Chroogloeocystis siderophila 5.2 s.c.1: one gene and its partner. Each later gene encodes a partner of the first gene's protein in a complex. Links are inferred from orthologs where the notes say so. Each region holds a gene or a part of one and is shown on either strand. Other genes may lie near its edges. The genes, in order: tig and rpsG.

Region 1 (7,232 bases):
CCGCGCCCAGCCATCGATGCGTAACCCAGCACCAATTCCGATCTTGGAAAAATATCCCCAAGCCGAAAGAATTGTACAGAATAGTCTTGATGAGCTACTTAAAGCAGGTTGTTCTTTAAATCAAGCAAGAGACCTATTTTTAGCAGAAATTGACTGGCGGTTGCGATCAAGTGCGCGAGTATTGGTAACTGTTCCAGCCGATGATATTGGTGCGGGTAGGTTAATGGTTGACGAACTTGAGCAATCAATTCAACGACCTGTACAATTAGTTCCGTTAGAGGAATTAGCGCAAGTACTAGAGCAAACTCCGGCAGGGACCGTGGTGACAACTCGGTATTTTATTGCTCGCGCCGAAGCGATCGCCGCACCAAAGTCCGTCCGCGTTATTCCTATTGATATTTACGACTATGCCAAAGAAATACAACTCTTGAAAAAACTCCCTAAAGGCACTAGCCTGGGCATGGTCAGCTTGAGTTCTGGTATTCTTCGCGCCGCAGAAGTCATTGCCTACAGTCTTAGAGGTGATGAACTCTTAGTGATGAGCGCCCAACTCGGCGATAACTATAAACTCAACGCGATTGTCAAAAGTGCGCAAGTTATCATCAGTTTTGATCAAGCAAGTTTTCCTGCGGTGAAAGCAGCCGTCCAAGCTGCTAGAGAAGACATTATTCGTCCGCCGCAACTCATTTGCAGCGAGAATTACATCAGCGAAAAATCAATTGATTTTCTCAAGCGCGAACTGGGATTATAGTAGGAATCGGGGAGCGCGCCGCAGCGCAAACCTACCGTTCAGGGTTCAGAGGCTAGGATTTTAGCGTTAAAACAGGTTTATTGACCGTTGGTATAGAAGTCATATTCAAGGGTTTTTTCACCGCAATAAATTTGGTGCTGCTTCTCTTAAGAGCGTAACCGTACCATCGGCGATAAATTGTACAGCGATCGCCAAAATAAAAAAACCAAGGACTCGATTTAACGCTCCCAAACCATTTTTGCCTAATATACCAACTAAAGGTTCTCCCAAAGCTAGGCACAAGTAAATCGTCACCCCAAGCAAGACGATTCCAGCTAAGCAACCGATATTATCAATCCATCCGCTGTTACTCGCCGCAAAACCAATCACGACACCGATCGCGCCAGGACCACTAATGATCGGAATTGCCATTGGTGTAAAAGAAATATCGTCCTTGTCAAGCGCTTCATCGCTTTCTGGAGTAGTAAGTCTTTGACGCGCTGTCACCATTTCCCAAGCCGTATGCGCAATTAGTAAACCACCAGCAATCCGCAAAACTCCTAGCGAGATCCCAAAAAAGCTGAGTATTTCTCTGCCTGCTAGTAAAAAGACTCCCAAAACTAAAACAACATTAATTGCTGTCTGACGCGCCTGGCGGAGGCGATAAAATTTTGTGGTTGCGCCTGTCAGACCATAAAAAATCGGGATTGCACCGACTGGATTAGTCACTGGAAACAAAGTTAGGAATGTTCCCACAATAACGGAGGTTAACTGTTGCCACATTCGCTACTCATTCCTTCAACCAGCAATCTTGACTGGCTGCTCGATTTGCAAGAATGCACGCACTTTTTGCAGATAAGTTTCTGCATCTTCTAGCATGGGGAAATGAGCCGTGTTAGGAATCATGACATATTCAACTAAGGGGTTTAACGCCGCAGCTTGGCGTCCCATTTCGGCAGGAATAATTTTGTCATATTCTCCAGCGACTAACAGTGTTGGTACTGCAATCCGCGCGAATTCTTGCGGCATAACTTCAGCCGCTTGTTTACTCACCGAAGTAAAGATTGTCCCTAAAGCCGCCTGATAATCAGCAACAAGAAAATCTTGTAAGAAAGCTTTACGTTCCGCCGCTGGGATCGGACGATGTAAAAACCGCGCAATAAACATCCGGTCTACAAAAGGGATTTTACTCAACCACTTTGGGCGAAACTTGACAACATAGCCGCCAAACTTATGAAAGGCAGCAAAAGCTTTTTCATCGTACTCAAAAATTCCACTACACGTAAGAATTGCGCGGTGTACTCGTTGTGGGTAGCGGTTCAGAAATAAAGTGGCAACCGATGCGCCCATCGAATGCGCGTTAATGTAGACTTGCTGAAGTTGCAATTGATCTAATAGTGCTGCCAAGTCGTCTGCGTATTCTGCCAACTCGTAGGTTAATTCTTGCACTGCTGCTGATTCTTCTTGCGGAATTTCTGAGTCAGCAACTGCAATACTTGTCGATAGTAAAGGCGATTTACCTTGAGATCTGCCAAATCCTCGCAAATCGTAAAGTAAACAGTCAAAACTATCTGCCAGAGCATGAGCTACACTTTGCCAATACCGCGCAGAACCAGCCCATCCGTGGACAAATACCATCACAGGTTTAGCTTGGGATTCCAAACTTGGCGTCCGAATCCACTCATAGTAATGTTCTACACCGCGAACATCAATGTAAGGCATTTTTCTCAGACTTTGGCAAAAAGAGATGTTATGTATTTGAAGTACAGCTAAAGGTATAGAAATATTCCTTTACTTTTAACCTACGACTGATTGGCAACTTTTGCAAAATGTCTGATGGGGTAGCTACGCTGATTCTGGCTTAGGTAAGGATGAAGGATGCACTAATAATTCTGCTGTCGAGCGTTTTTCTACCATTTCAGGTGTAACAGTACAGCGCGTGACATCTTTGCGCGAAGGCAACTCGTACATCACATCTAGCATTAATTCTTCAACGATACCGCGTAATGCTCTTGCACCCGTTTTGCGGCGATAGGCTTCTTGCGCGATCGCCCGTAATGCATCGGGTTTAAACTCAAGTTGCACATTGTCCATCTTGAGTAATTTTTGATACTGCTTCACCAATGCACTGCGTGGCTGCGTCAAAATCGCCATTAAGGCTTCTTCGTCGAGCGGGTCAAGTACTGCTACTACTGGTACCCTACCAATAAACTCAGGAATCATCCCAAACTTCACGAGGTCATCCGGTTCTAAGTGCCTGAGGACGTCTGCTGTGCGCTGATCGCGTGACGAGCTTTCTCCTGGTTGAATGAAGCCCATCGATTTTTTGCCAGTCCGCTGTTCGACGACTTTTTCCAAACCAACAAACGCACCACCGCAAATAAATAAAATATTGCTCGTATCGATTTGAATACAGTCTTGATAAGGATGCTTGCGTCCTCCTTGTGGCGGTACATTGGCTAGAGTTCCTTCTAGCATTTTCAGTAACGCTTGTTGCACTCCCTCACCAGAGACATCGCGTGTAATCGAAGGATTTTCACTCTTGCGCGCGATTTTATCAATCTCATCAATGTAGATAATGCCGCGCTGCGCTTCTTCTACATCCAAGTCCGCGACTTGCAATAGTCGCAGCAAAATATTTTCAACGTCTTCGCCAACATATCCTGCTTCGGTTAGCGTTGTCGCATCAGCTACCGCAAAAGGCACATCTAATATCTTTGCTAAAGTTTGTGCTAAAAGCGTTTTGCCGCAGCCGGTAGGACCAATTAAGAGAATATTTGATTTTTGAAGTTCTACTGCCTCTTCTGACGATGCCTTACCACTATTTTTGGCTTGTACTAAACTTAACCGTTTGTAGTGGTTATAAACAGCAACCGACAGCACTTTTTTTGCCTCATCTTGACCAATAACATGATCGTCAAGATGTTTTTTGATCTCGCGTGGCTTGGGCATTTGGCTAAATGAGAAATTACTCGCACGAGTTCGCCGCTTTGGTGGAGCTTCGACTCGATTTGGTGGCTGTGGGGCAGTTTCCTTCGAGTCGAGCAATTCCTCATCTAATATCTCGTTACATAAGTCAACACATTCGTCACAGATGTAGACTCCCGGTCCAGCAATTAGCTTGCGCACCTGCTCTTGTGATTTGCCGCAGAATGAACATTTTAAATGGGAGTCGTACTTTGACATACCTGCCTCTTAATTTACTGTGCTTACTGGTTCGTTGGCTTTGGGGAGATTTTGTTTAGAGATCACTTGGTCGATCAAACCGTAGTTCTTAGCCTCTTCAGCGGACATGAAAAAGTCTCTTTCAGTATCAGCTTCAATGCGCTCTAGAGGTTTACCGGTGTGATAAGCCAAGATTTCATTAAGCTTGCGCTTGAGGTATAGGATCTCTTTGGCTTGAATTTCAATATCTACTGCTTGCCCTTGAGCGCCACCTAATGGTTGGTGAATCATGATCCGCGAATTGGGTAGTGACATCCGCTTGCCGTGTGCTCCTGCTGCTAAGAGGAAAGCACCCATACTTGCAGCCAGCCCAAAGCAGATCGTAGCAACATCACAGCGAATTTGCTGCATTGTGTCATAAATTGCCATACCTGCTGTTACCGATCCCCCTGGGGAATTGATATAAAGTTGAATATCTTTTTCAGGGTCTTCTGCATCTAAGAATAGCAATTGTGCAACAATTGAGTCGGCTACAGCGTCATCTACCTGAGTTCCCAAAAAGATAATTCGCTCTCTGAGTAGTCTTGAGTAGATGTCAAATGCCCGCTCTCCCATACCCGATTGCTCTACAACCATGGGGACAATATTGCTGGCACCAAGCGAGTTGATTTCTAAGGAGTGTGAACTAGTTATCGGGTGATTTGAAGTTTGAGATACGAGCATATCACAGTGTCTCAGAATGATACTGAATGTGTCGTGCATTTAAACTATTTACAGCGCTTTGCAGTTCATGTTATCGAATGCACCACCTGTGAACTATTATGCCTTATTCATTAAAGAGTTAACTTTGGGATATTTTCATAACTTGAAGAAACAATATACTTCGATAAAATACATTGTTTCTCTGTTTCAAAGATAGCTGCAAGAGTGTCTTTGCGCTTGCAGCTTAGGCAAGATATTTCTTGCTGGGCAGATTTATCGTATGACTCAACCTCTACTGCCGTTTCAGTATTCAGTAAAGTTCAGGAATTTTAACTCAGCAATGCTCACAATGCCTCAATTTCCTTAGTCGGGGCTGGGCGATCGCTCGTCTCAATCTCAGCAGCAGCTTCTACAGGTTCATCTTCAGTTGATGCTTCCGAAGCATTTAACGAGCCTTCAGGTAGCAATTCCACTGTATTGTGTTCTTCTAGCCAACTCATAATTTTTTCTTTGAGAAGGTCTTCTTCTACAACTTCACGCAATCTATTAACGTCGATATCTTCGTTTGAGTACTGCGATAAAATTTCTTTAGCTTTCGCTTCTACTTCAGATTTCTCAACTGTTATTGACTCGCGTCGAGCGACTTCCTGAAGTGCCAATGCGCTTCTTAGTCGCTCAATCGCTTCTGGACGAGAGTTTTCTCTTAACTTAGCAACACTTTCTTGCGTAAATAATTTTTTAACATCAATTCCTTGTTGACTTAACTGCACAGCGGCTTGTGTCAGCATGGCATTGACTTCTTGTTCGATGAGCGTTTCAGGTAAGTCTACTTCCAGATGTTTAACTAATTCATCTGTTAAAGCCTTTTCTTTATTTGCTTTCGTTTGTCGCTCGGCTTCTCCTCTAAAGCGTTCCTCTAATGAACTGCGTAATTCCTCCAGCGTTTCAAACTCGCTCACTTCTTGCGCGAAATCATCATCAAGTTCTGGAAGTTCTTTTTCTTTAAGCTCTTTCAACGTCACAGTGAAAACTGCTGCACGCCCTGCGACATCTGGCTGAGGATAATCTTCAGGAAACTGCGCCGAAACTTCTTTGGTTTCGCCTGGCTGCATTCCGACGATTCCATCGATAAACCCAGGGATAAAGCGTTCTTGTTGCAGTTCTAATTGAAAGTCGTCAGCTGATGCACCAGCAATTTCTTGCGGTTCTGCTTCGGCTTCTTGAGCTAAATAGCCTTTGAAGTTTACTATTGCGACATCTCCAAGCTGCGCGGCTCGTCCCTCTACAGGAATCAAAGGCGCCATTTCACTTTGTTGTTCGGCAATAAGCTTATCAACTTTTTCGGGGTTGTATTTGACTTCCTCGGCTTTTACTTGTAAACCAGTGTACTGCGTCAGGTTGACTTCGGGTTGAACATCAACCGCAGCTAAGAAGTGCAAAGCTTTTCCTGGTTCGTATTGAGCGATCAATTCTTCAAATGACGAGCGTAATTGCGGTTGACCGATCGCCTGTATAGCTTCTTGCTTGATCGCTTCTGTAATTCCAGTTTGAATGAGTTCCTCTAAGGCTGCGGCTTTAACCTGCACCGCACCTAAACGTTGTAGTAGGATTTGGCGCGGTACTTTACCTTTGCGAAACCCAGGAACATTCATGGTGCGCGTAAGTTTCTGAATAACCTGGTCATAGGTCTGTTGCGACTTTTCGGCAGGAATTTCTATATCCAAACCAATTTGACTAGCGGGAAGTTTTTCCTGGGTGACTTTCATGTTGCGCTTGTATTTCCGAACAATTTTGACTACTCAAGCAATTCTTAATCAAATCAATAGCTACTCGTTATTAGCCCCTGAGCATTAAACCATTCTATCTTTAAGCTTAGTGTCTGCTAAGGAGTATCTGCACAGAATCTATAGGAAGCTACATTACTCTTTATATCAATGAAAGAGCATTTTAATTCGCCACTTGGATGGCAAGGCGATGTACAGCAGTTGCAGGCTTGGGTTAAAGTAGCAGGCAGCTATCCTAAATGTTTTAACTATAAAATTATGCTGATATACGCTACAAGCAAGCTTGTTGACGACGCGCTTGTGCATAAACCACTAAAACTATTCGATTACCTAGATGTTTGATGGTCGATGCGTTGATATCTTATACCCCTATTAGTAGCCGCCTCTGGGAGTAGGATACTTGTTATTACTGTGAACCTGCACAAACATAGAGTTATTATTTAGATTGTTAAAATTAGTTTAAGATAGAAAGGTATGCTATCTACTGCTGACTAGCTTAAAAATAATTAAAAAATGTCTACATATAGTAATTTTTTATTGTTAGTTGGGAAAACTAATATCTCCAATAAAAACTGATAAGGGATAAACCTGAAATTAGAAAAAGTGTATAGCACTCTTTATAAAGATAAGTTAATTAAATAAGCCGGCTAAGGAGGACATTTGTCAAAATCATATCGTATTGCTATTTTAGGCGCGACAGGTGCTGTTGGTGCAGAGCTACTAGATTTACTAGCTAGTAGAAACTTCCCCGTCGCTAGCTTAAAGCTTTTAGCATCTCCTCGAAGTGCAGGTAAGAGTTTGCCGTTTCAAGGAGAAAACATTGTTGTAGAAGCAGTCAGCGATCGCGCATT
Region 2 (7,316 bases), on another replicon or contig:
TTTAAGAAGACAACGATATTCGGAACCCCTACTTGTTTTGCTAACAAAATGTGTTCGCGAGTTTGAGGCATCGGACCATCAGCCGCAGACACAACGAGGATTGCCCCGTCCATTTGTGCTGCACCCGTGATCATATTTTTCACATAGTCCGCGTGTCCTGGGCAGTCTACGTGAGCATAGTGCCGCTTTTCTGTCTCATACTCCACGTGCGCTGTGTTGATGGTGATACCGCGAGCCTTTTCTTCAGGAGCAGCATCAATATCATCATATTTGCGAGCTTTCGCTTGACCCAGAGCCGCCAGGGTCATAGTGATTGCTGCGGTTAGCGTGGTTTTGCCGTGGTCAACGTGACCAATCGTACCGATGTTAACGTGGGGTTTAGTTCTTTCAAACTTTGCGCGTGCCATGAATGATCGGTTCCTTTCTTAATTATGCGTTCCCTTTACTTTTAGCGATAATTGCTTCAGCCACGTTGCGAGGTACTTCCTCGTAGTTACTAAACTCCATCGTGAAGATACCCCGACCTTGGGTCTTCGAGCGGATATCTGTAGCATAGCCGAACATTTCTGCCAATGGAACTTTAGCAGTAACTTTTGCGATGCCTTGATCAGATCCCATGCCTTCGATTTGACCGCGACGGGAGTTGAGGTCGCCCATAACATCCCCTAGGAAGTTTTCGGGTACTTCTACCTCTACTTTCATCATAGGTTCTAATAGCACTGGTGAAGCTTTCATTACAGCTTCTTTCATCGCCATTGAACCAGCGATCTTAAACGCCATTTCCGAGGAGTCAACTTCGTGGTAAGAACCATCAACCAAAGTTGCTTTGACATCAATAACTGGATATCCAGCCAAAACACCTGATTCACAGGTTTCTTTCATCCCTTGTTCGACGGGGGAGATGTACTCTTTAGGTACTGCACCGCCCACAATTTTAGAGACAAACTCAAAGCCTGTTCCAGGTTCGCCTGGTGATAGCTCAACAACGACGTGTCCGTATTGACCTTTACCACCACTTTGACGAATGAACTTGCCTTCCGCTTTCACAGGTTTACGCACAGTTTCACGGTAAGCAACTTGTGGTGCACCTACGTTAGCTTCTACCTTAAATTCCCGTAACATGCGGTCTACGAGGATTTCTAGGTGCAATTCTCCCATTCCTGAAATGACGGTTTGATTCGTTTCGGGATCAACACTGACACGGAAGGTCGGATCTTCTTCAGATAGGGATTGCAGTGCTTTCGACAGCTTATCCATGTCTTGCTTGGTTTTTGGTTCGACCGCTACCGAGATCACTGGCTCTGGAATATACAGAGACTCTAGTATAACTGGAGCATTCTCATCGCAAAGTGTATCACCTGTAAAGGTGTCTTTGAGTCCTAGCGCTGCTCCCAAATCGCCAGCGCGGAGTTCGTCTACGTCGGTTCGCTCATCAGCTTTTAAGACTACTAAGCGCGATACTCGCTCTTTCTTACCCTTAGTGGAGTTCATGACATAGCTACCCTTCTTGAGAACTCCAGAGTAGACGCGGATAAAGGTCAGACGCCCATAAGGATCTGCCATGATTTTGAAAGCCAAAGCAGAGAAGGGTTCTTCATCACTCGCTTGACGTTCAACTGTATCACCGGATGGTAGCGTACCTTGAATCGCTGGTACGTCAATCGGTGCTGGAAGATAATCGACAACTGCGTCGAGCAGTAGTTGCACGCCTTTATTTTTAAAAGCCGAACCACACAGCACAGGCACAATTGTTCCTGCTATTGTTCCTTGACGTAAACCTTTACGAATTTCTGCTTCAGTCAGTTCTTCGCCTTCGAGGTACTTTTCGATCAGTTCCTCGTCGGTTTCGGCGACGGCTTCTATGAGTTTTGTCCGATACTCTGCTGCTGCTTCCTGCATTTCGGCAGGGATATCAGCTTCTTGAATATCTGTTCCTTTATCGTTTGTGTAAATAAAGGCACGCATGCGCACAAGGTCTACAATGCCTCTGAGCGTGTCTTCGCTACCGATTGGTAGTTGTACTGGTACTGCGTTGGCACGTAAGCGATCGCGGATTTGGTCGTAAACTTTGTAGAAGTTTGCCCCAGTTCGATCCATTTTGTTGATAAAGGCAATTCTCGGAACTTTGTACCGATCTGCCTGTCTCCACACAGTTTCTGACTGCGGTTGCACGCCACCAACCGAGCAGAACACGGCAATTACACCGTCTAGTACTCGCATTGAACGCTCAACTTCGATTGTGAAGTCTACGTGCCCAGGCGTATCAATGATATTGATTTGGTGATCTTTCCAACTTGTCGTAATCGCAGCAGCGGTAATTGTAATTCCTCGTTCCCGCTCTTGCTCCATCCAGTCAGTGACTGCTGTTCCTTCGTGAACTTCACCAATTTTGTGAACAATACCGGAATAAAAGAGAATTCGCTCTGTTGTTGTTGTCTTGCCCGCATCAATGTGGGCCGCAATCCCGATATTGCGTACTTTTTCCAGCGGGACTGTACGTGCCACAGTTACCTCCTTGAATTGTGTTGCCGCAGGTATCTTTATATTACTCTCTGTTAAAATTCTATACGTTTAGGGAAACCCGTTCTATATTTATGCTGATTTCCCCTCTAGTATCGATAGTGAGCGAATGCTTTATTTGCTTCTGCCATACGATGCGTTTCTTCTCGCTTACGGATTGCACTTCCTGTCTCGTTGGCAGCGTCCATTAATTCATTAGCAAGTTTGCTTGCCATTGAGCGACCTGAACGTTGTCTAGCGTACTGAATTAGCCAGCGGAGCGCTAACGTAGTTCCCCGATCTGCACGTACTTCCATCGGTACCTGGTAGGTTGCACCTCCAACCCGGCGGGCTTTAACTTCGACTAGCGGAGTTGCATTACGTACCGCTCTTTCAAAAGTTTCGATCGGATCGCCACCCGTCCGTTCTTCGATGGTTTTCATTGCATCATAGATGATTCTTGCAGCTAGAGATTTTTTTCCGCTACGCATCACCCGTCGCATCATCATGCTGATGATGCGACTGTTATATACTGAATCTGGGGGAACTGGACGTTTTTGAATAACAGTACGACGAGACATACGTAAGCCTTTAAATTGAACTACTGGGCAACAACGACATTTAAGAGCGGGCTTCGGCTGTGACACTCTTTGGCACAGCTTTAAATATAACTAGTCATTATTCTAGTTTTTAAGCTGGATATATTAACTTTGCTAGCCGCCTAGTAAATATACTTCCGCTTATCAAAGCAAGCGTAGGCATCACTTTGCCACTTTAACATTTTTGTTTAAGAATTGTAGCAAGCGTGAGATTTGCTACACTTTTTTCTGCAAATTATGTTACTTGGGGCGCTTTGTACCATATTTAGAACGCCCCTGCTTGCGGTCTTTGACTCCGGCGGTGTCTAGCGTCCCGCGAATGATGTGGTACCGCACTCCAGGCAAGTCTTTAACACGACCACCTCGAATCATAACGACCGAGTGTTCTTGTAAATTGTGACCAATTCCAGGAATGTATGCGGTGACTTCAAACCCAGAGGTCAAGCGCACTCTAGCTACCTTGCGCAAGGCAGAGTTAGGCTTCTTAGGAGTTGTAGTATATACCCGCGTGCAGACGCCTCTACGCTGCGGGCATTCCTTCAATGCTGGCGATTTTGTTTTCTTGCTTGTTAGTTGACGTTCGCTACGAATGAGTTGCTGTATGGTTGGCATGGGTTACAGCACGTAAATTTGCTTACTGCTTTAAGTTTTAACAAATCCTGAGTATAACAAACTTATCAAGTTTGTGTCAAATCGGCAGCAGTAAAGAAGGGGCAGAGGTCAGAGAATTGTGTTGAGGTTTCCTGCTTGATAGTTGGTTATCAATCGCTACTATTGAGAAGTAGAGGCATCAGATGCTATGGAAAATGAGTTACCGCAGCTACAAGTTGCGATCGCTTGAGGATTATGAAAGCGAAAACCTCCGCCCATCAAATCTTCCGAATAATCAAGGAGGAGGTCATGAATATAATCAGTGCTTTGCGCATCGACAACAACGGTAATTCCGCTACAGTCATAAACGCGATCGCTTGGAGTGAGATTAGTATCAAATTCCATGTTGTATAACAAGCTAGAGCAGCCACCAGCTTGAACCTTTAGCCGAAAGAAGACATTTTGATCATGCTGCTTAGCTTGCAGGCGTTGAATTTCTTTAGCTGCGGATGTGCTGAGACGAACCATGATGCATTAAAAGTAGGGAATGAAAATATGCCTTTACTCGCTAACAAGACACAAAAGTTAATTTATAACGTTTGATTTAGCTTTCCTACAAAGCATCTTAACTGTTTTCTTCCCTACTCTTAATTGTTACTTTGTGCGAGAGTAGTCGTCTTGAAACCGGACGATATCGTCTTCTCCCAAGTACTCGCCATTTTGGACTTCAATAATAACAAGAGGAATCACACCAGGATTTTCTAAGCGGTGATTTGTACACTGAGGTACGTAGGTAGATTGATTATTCGTAAGTAGAATTTCGGCATCGCCACAAGTGACTTTTGCTGTACCCGAAACAACAATCCAGTGTTCGCTGCGGTGGTGGTGCATCTGTAGGCTCAGACGATGCCCTGGTTTAACTTCAATGCGCTTGATTTTGTATCCGCGTCCTTCTTCGAGAATCGTGAAAGAACCCCAAGGTCTAAGTTCAGTAGCTGCAACGCCTTTATGACCTACAGATGGCGGTAAAGGCAGTGTTGTCGGCTCGTGGGCAGTTTCTTGAGCCTGAACCATACATTTTTCTCCTTAAAAAAACAACTTATAGCAAATATAGAAAAACTGATTTTGCGCTTAAGATACCCAAACTTTGGCAAATATAGCCCAAGATAGCAAACACCTGCTAGCAGCTGTCACTACAAAATGCATCCGTTTCATATTTTTATAACAACTCTTCATCAGTTGTGCGGTATGTTTAAGTAATCTTTAACTATAAGGAATTAATCAATTAGCTTTTGTTGGGCTAAATGCATTGGAATTATCAGGTACCTCTTCTTAAAAAGTTTGACTGTAATGAACGCGCACTCACCATTTAGGTACGAGGTTCGAGAAAAATACCTAATCCGTTGTGGACGCGGGCGGCGGTACGGGGAGAGCGATCGAGTAACTGTCCTCCTAAGAAAAGACTTGTTGAGCTACCACCGTCGAGATTTAAAGCATCAACACAGCCGAGATGTTGCATGATTCGGGCAATTTCGGTCAAGCTTGGACCAATGCCATTAACGCGATTGTGGACAGCAGTGATGAGGAGATTGCCTGTTGCGGTTACACCAATAGCACTTCGCGCGGCTTTTTGACGGCTAAAAGCTTCACTAAAGCCTTCAGCTTGCGCATTTAGCACGATTTGACGATTTTGCAATAGAAGCGGTCCACCGCCTAAAATATGTGGGTAACTGGCAAAATCAGCAGGACTTGTCGCATTTTCGGTGCGGACGGTTGCGCCTATGGGTAGTAAACTAGCAAATTGTGGATTTGCCCGTAGCGCGAGTAAGAAGCCGTTGGCGGGAATCGGAACTGTTGTTTCGCCAGCAGCACCACCAGGAATTTGTCTAGTGACTTGGTTATTTTGCACAACGACAATAGTTTCGTTGTCGATGAGAGGAGTGTATGTCGCGCCCCAAGTGTTTGTATAGTGGGCAATACCAGGTTTGACGTAGCCACTGTTAAACGTCACAACCGGCAAACGCTGTCCAGAAGAAGTAACGATTGTTTCTTGAAGTTGTAGCCGTCCAAATTTGAATTTACCAGCATCATTCCAAGCGATCGCGCCTCGGTTGAGAATGGGGCCAGATAACCATTGTCCGTCACGCCGGATTGCTCCTAAGGGTAACTGATTTTTGCGATTGAAAAAACCGCCGTTGATTGCCGCTGCGGCATTTAATTGTTGCGCAGTTGTGATAATTGGTGCCGTACCAGTCAGCGAATTTGTGGCGCTAGAAATTGGTTTGAGAGCTAGCCCTGTTGTGCGTGGATTGACTTCGAGTAGAACGACAGGAAAGTGCGAATCGCCCAATGTAACAAATTGCTGTCGCCAACGAATACCAGAAGCCCATTGTATATCGCGTTCAACCATTGCATCCGGTCGTAAATCGATGACTAAGCGGTTGGGGTTGGGTAAAGTACTTGGACGTGGCGATAAGCCAGCGGGAACACTGAGGCGGATCGTTGTCAAATTGGGTGCGCTTTCTAGTTGAAGTACCGAAGTTTGGTCGCTATCTTGAGCGCTGGTGAGTTGCTCAGGTAAACTTGGTCGAAAGCGTTGAAGTAGCGATCGCTGTGCTGTCGCATCAATAGTAATGAGCCATTCTTGATTCGGCGGTTGATCGTCATCAGTTGTGGATGATGGCGATTTAGGTTTTGCAAGAAGTGGCTGTGACGTGACTTGCCAAAACGCTGGGCGGTCTAAATCAATGACAATGCGATCACCCCATACTTGTTTACCTTGGCGAATATCTTTAATCGTTGCGGGTGGAGTTTTGATTTGTAGCGTATTCCCATTCGTTTGAATTTGCCAGCCGAGCTTCGTTGCTAATTGCGTAATATTAAGATAGCGATAGCTATTATGATGCCAAGCATCTAATGTAAACGTTGAGGTTTTTGGTTCAGAAAACCATTGCACGGATTGCTTGGTGACATCCTTCGTGTTTAATAACTCAACTCCTAAAAGTTGCATGAGTCCAGCGTCGCTAATCGCTGTTGCCATTCCGGATTTAGTCGGCTGCTGCCATTGACTCCAGGCACCTGGTAACGTACGACTATTGAGCGCAATTTGCGTACCTTTAGCAACTAAGCGCGGTGCAGAATTTTGACTTATTAATAATGGCTTTGCCGAAGGCTTTGCGTATGGCGACAACTGCTGCGCAGCACTACTAGTAGTCGATATCAACCACAATGTGATTGTTAAGAGCAAAAATAAGACTTGGCGGGGCATTAGGAAGGCGCGAGCTAGGATAACAGGTATAGTCCACTGTTGCAAGGGGTGCCGCCGAGGAGTCAACCTAATGTGGATATTGCAGCAGCGTTGATCAGAGCTATTTTGATGTTTTGCGCTTGAACTGGCATTTGCCTGATTGGCGCGCCAGGGCTGCTGAGTTCGTTTAGTTTCCTCGCTGTTCACTCCTAACTCCTAAATATTAAAAATTACTGACTTCTATTTCGAGGCTTAACGTCATAATGTATAGAAGTAGCTTGATCGCTCAGTGGGCACCAAACTAGTAGTATCTAGGTTTTGCTTAGTGCTCGAATGTACTATGGAGCTTGCACTTTAAAATTGGGCGTCGTGTCAGCGAC

What was found.
Region 2: the proteins of tig (region 1) and rpsG are in contact, whole or in part, in a crystal structure (PDB 3GTY), measured with the Thermotoga maritima proteins. The link is inferred for Chroogloeocystis siderophila 5.2 s.c.1 from one-to-one orthologs. Residues at the interface, in WP_004081061.1 of Thermotoga maritima: Glu122, Val124, Val129, Leu130, Tyr133, Glu188, Gly259, Ile262, Tyr263, Glu266, Ser270, Glu273, Gln274, Glu277, Arg308, Gln311, Ile312, Ser315, Tyr316, Glu325, Arg329, Arg336, Leu363, Phe366, Trp367, Arg373, Leu377, Arg381, Leu384, Glu387; in WP_004081843.1 of Thermotoga maritima: Lys34, Lys52, Lys55, Glu59, Arg62, Gln63, Glu66, Asn67, Lys69, Val71, Arg95, Ala109, Lys110, Lys111, Gly112, Arg113, Pro114, Glu117, Glu121, Ile124, Ala125, Tyr127, Asn128, Asn129, Thr130, Gly131, Lys135, Asp139, Arg142, Met143.

What each region holds. Positions count from the first base shown.
Region 1 is NZ_MRCC01000003.1:212,639-219,870, forward strand. The notes cover bases 4,153-7,044. They hold tig (trigger factor), read right to left. Parts: upstream 6,364-7,044; coding sequence 4,942-6,363; downstream 4,153-4,941. Other genes in these bases: clpP (ATP-dependent Clp endopeptidase proteolytic subunit ClpP), read right to left, coding at 4,153-4,618; NIES1031_RS24710 (hypothetical protein), read left to right, coding at 6,532-6,723; NIES1031_RS04405 (aspartate-semialdehyde dehydrogenase), read left to right, coding at 7,042-7,044. In the rest of the region: NIES1031_RS04370 (GntR family transcriptional regulator), read left to right, coding at 1-751; NIES1031_RS04375 (MarC family protein), read right to left, coding at 869-1,513; NIES1031_RS04380 (alpha/beta fold hydrolase), read right to left, coding at 1,529-2,452; ATP-dependent protease ATP-binding subunit ClpX, read right to left, coding at 2,576-3,916; more of clpP, read right to left, coding at 3,926-4,152; more of NIES1031_RS04405, read left to right, coding at 7,045-7,232. UniProt on the Bacillus subtilis protein: Involved in protein export. Acts as a chaperone by maintaining the newly synthesized protein in an open conformation. Functions as a peptidyl-prolyl cis-trans isomerase.
Region 2 is NZ_MRCC01000012.1:12,262-19,577, reverse strand. Bases 1,346-4,321 are described here. They hold rpsG (30S ribosomal protein S7), read right to left. Parts: upstream 3,081-4,321; coding sequence 2,610-3,080; downstream 1,346-2,609. Other genes in these bases: NIES1031_RS14880 (HesB/IscA family protein), read right to left, coding at 3,870-4,217; rpsL (30S ribosomal protein S12), read right to left, coding at 3,339-3,710; fusA (elongation factor G), read right to left, coding at 1,346-2,505. Also shown: tuf (elongation factor Tu), read right to left, coding at 1-407; more of fusA, read right to left, coding at 430-1,345; NIES1031_RS14875 (cupin domain-containing protein), read right to left, coding at 4,344-4,763; NIES1031_RS14870 (phosphodiester glycosidase family protein), read right to left, coding at 5,059-6,957.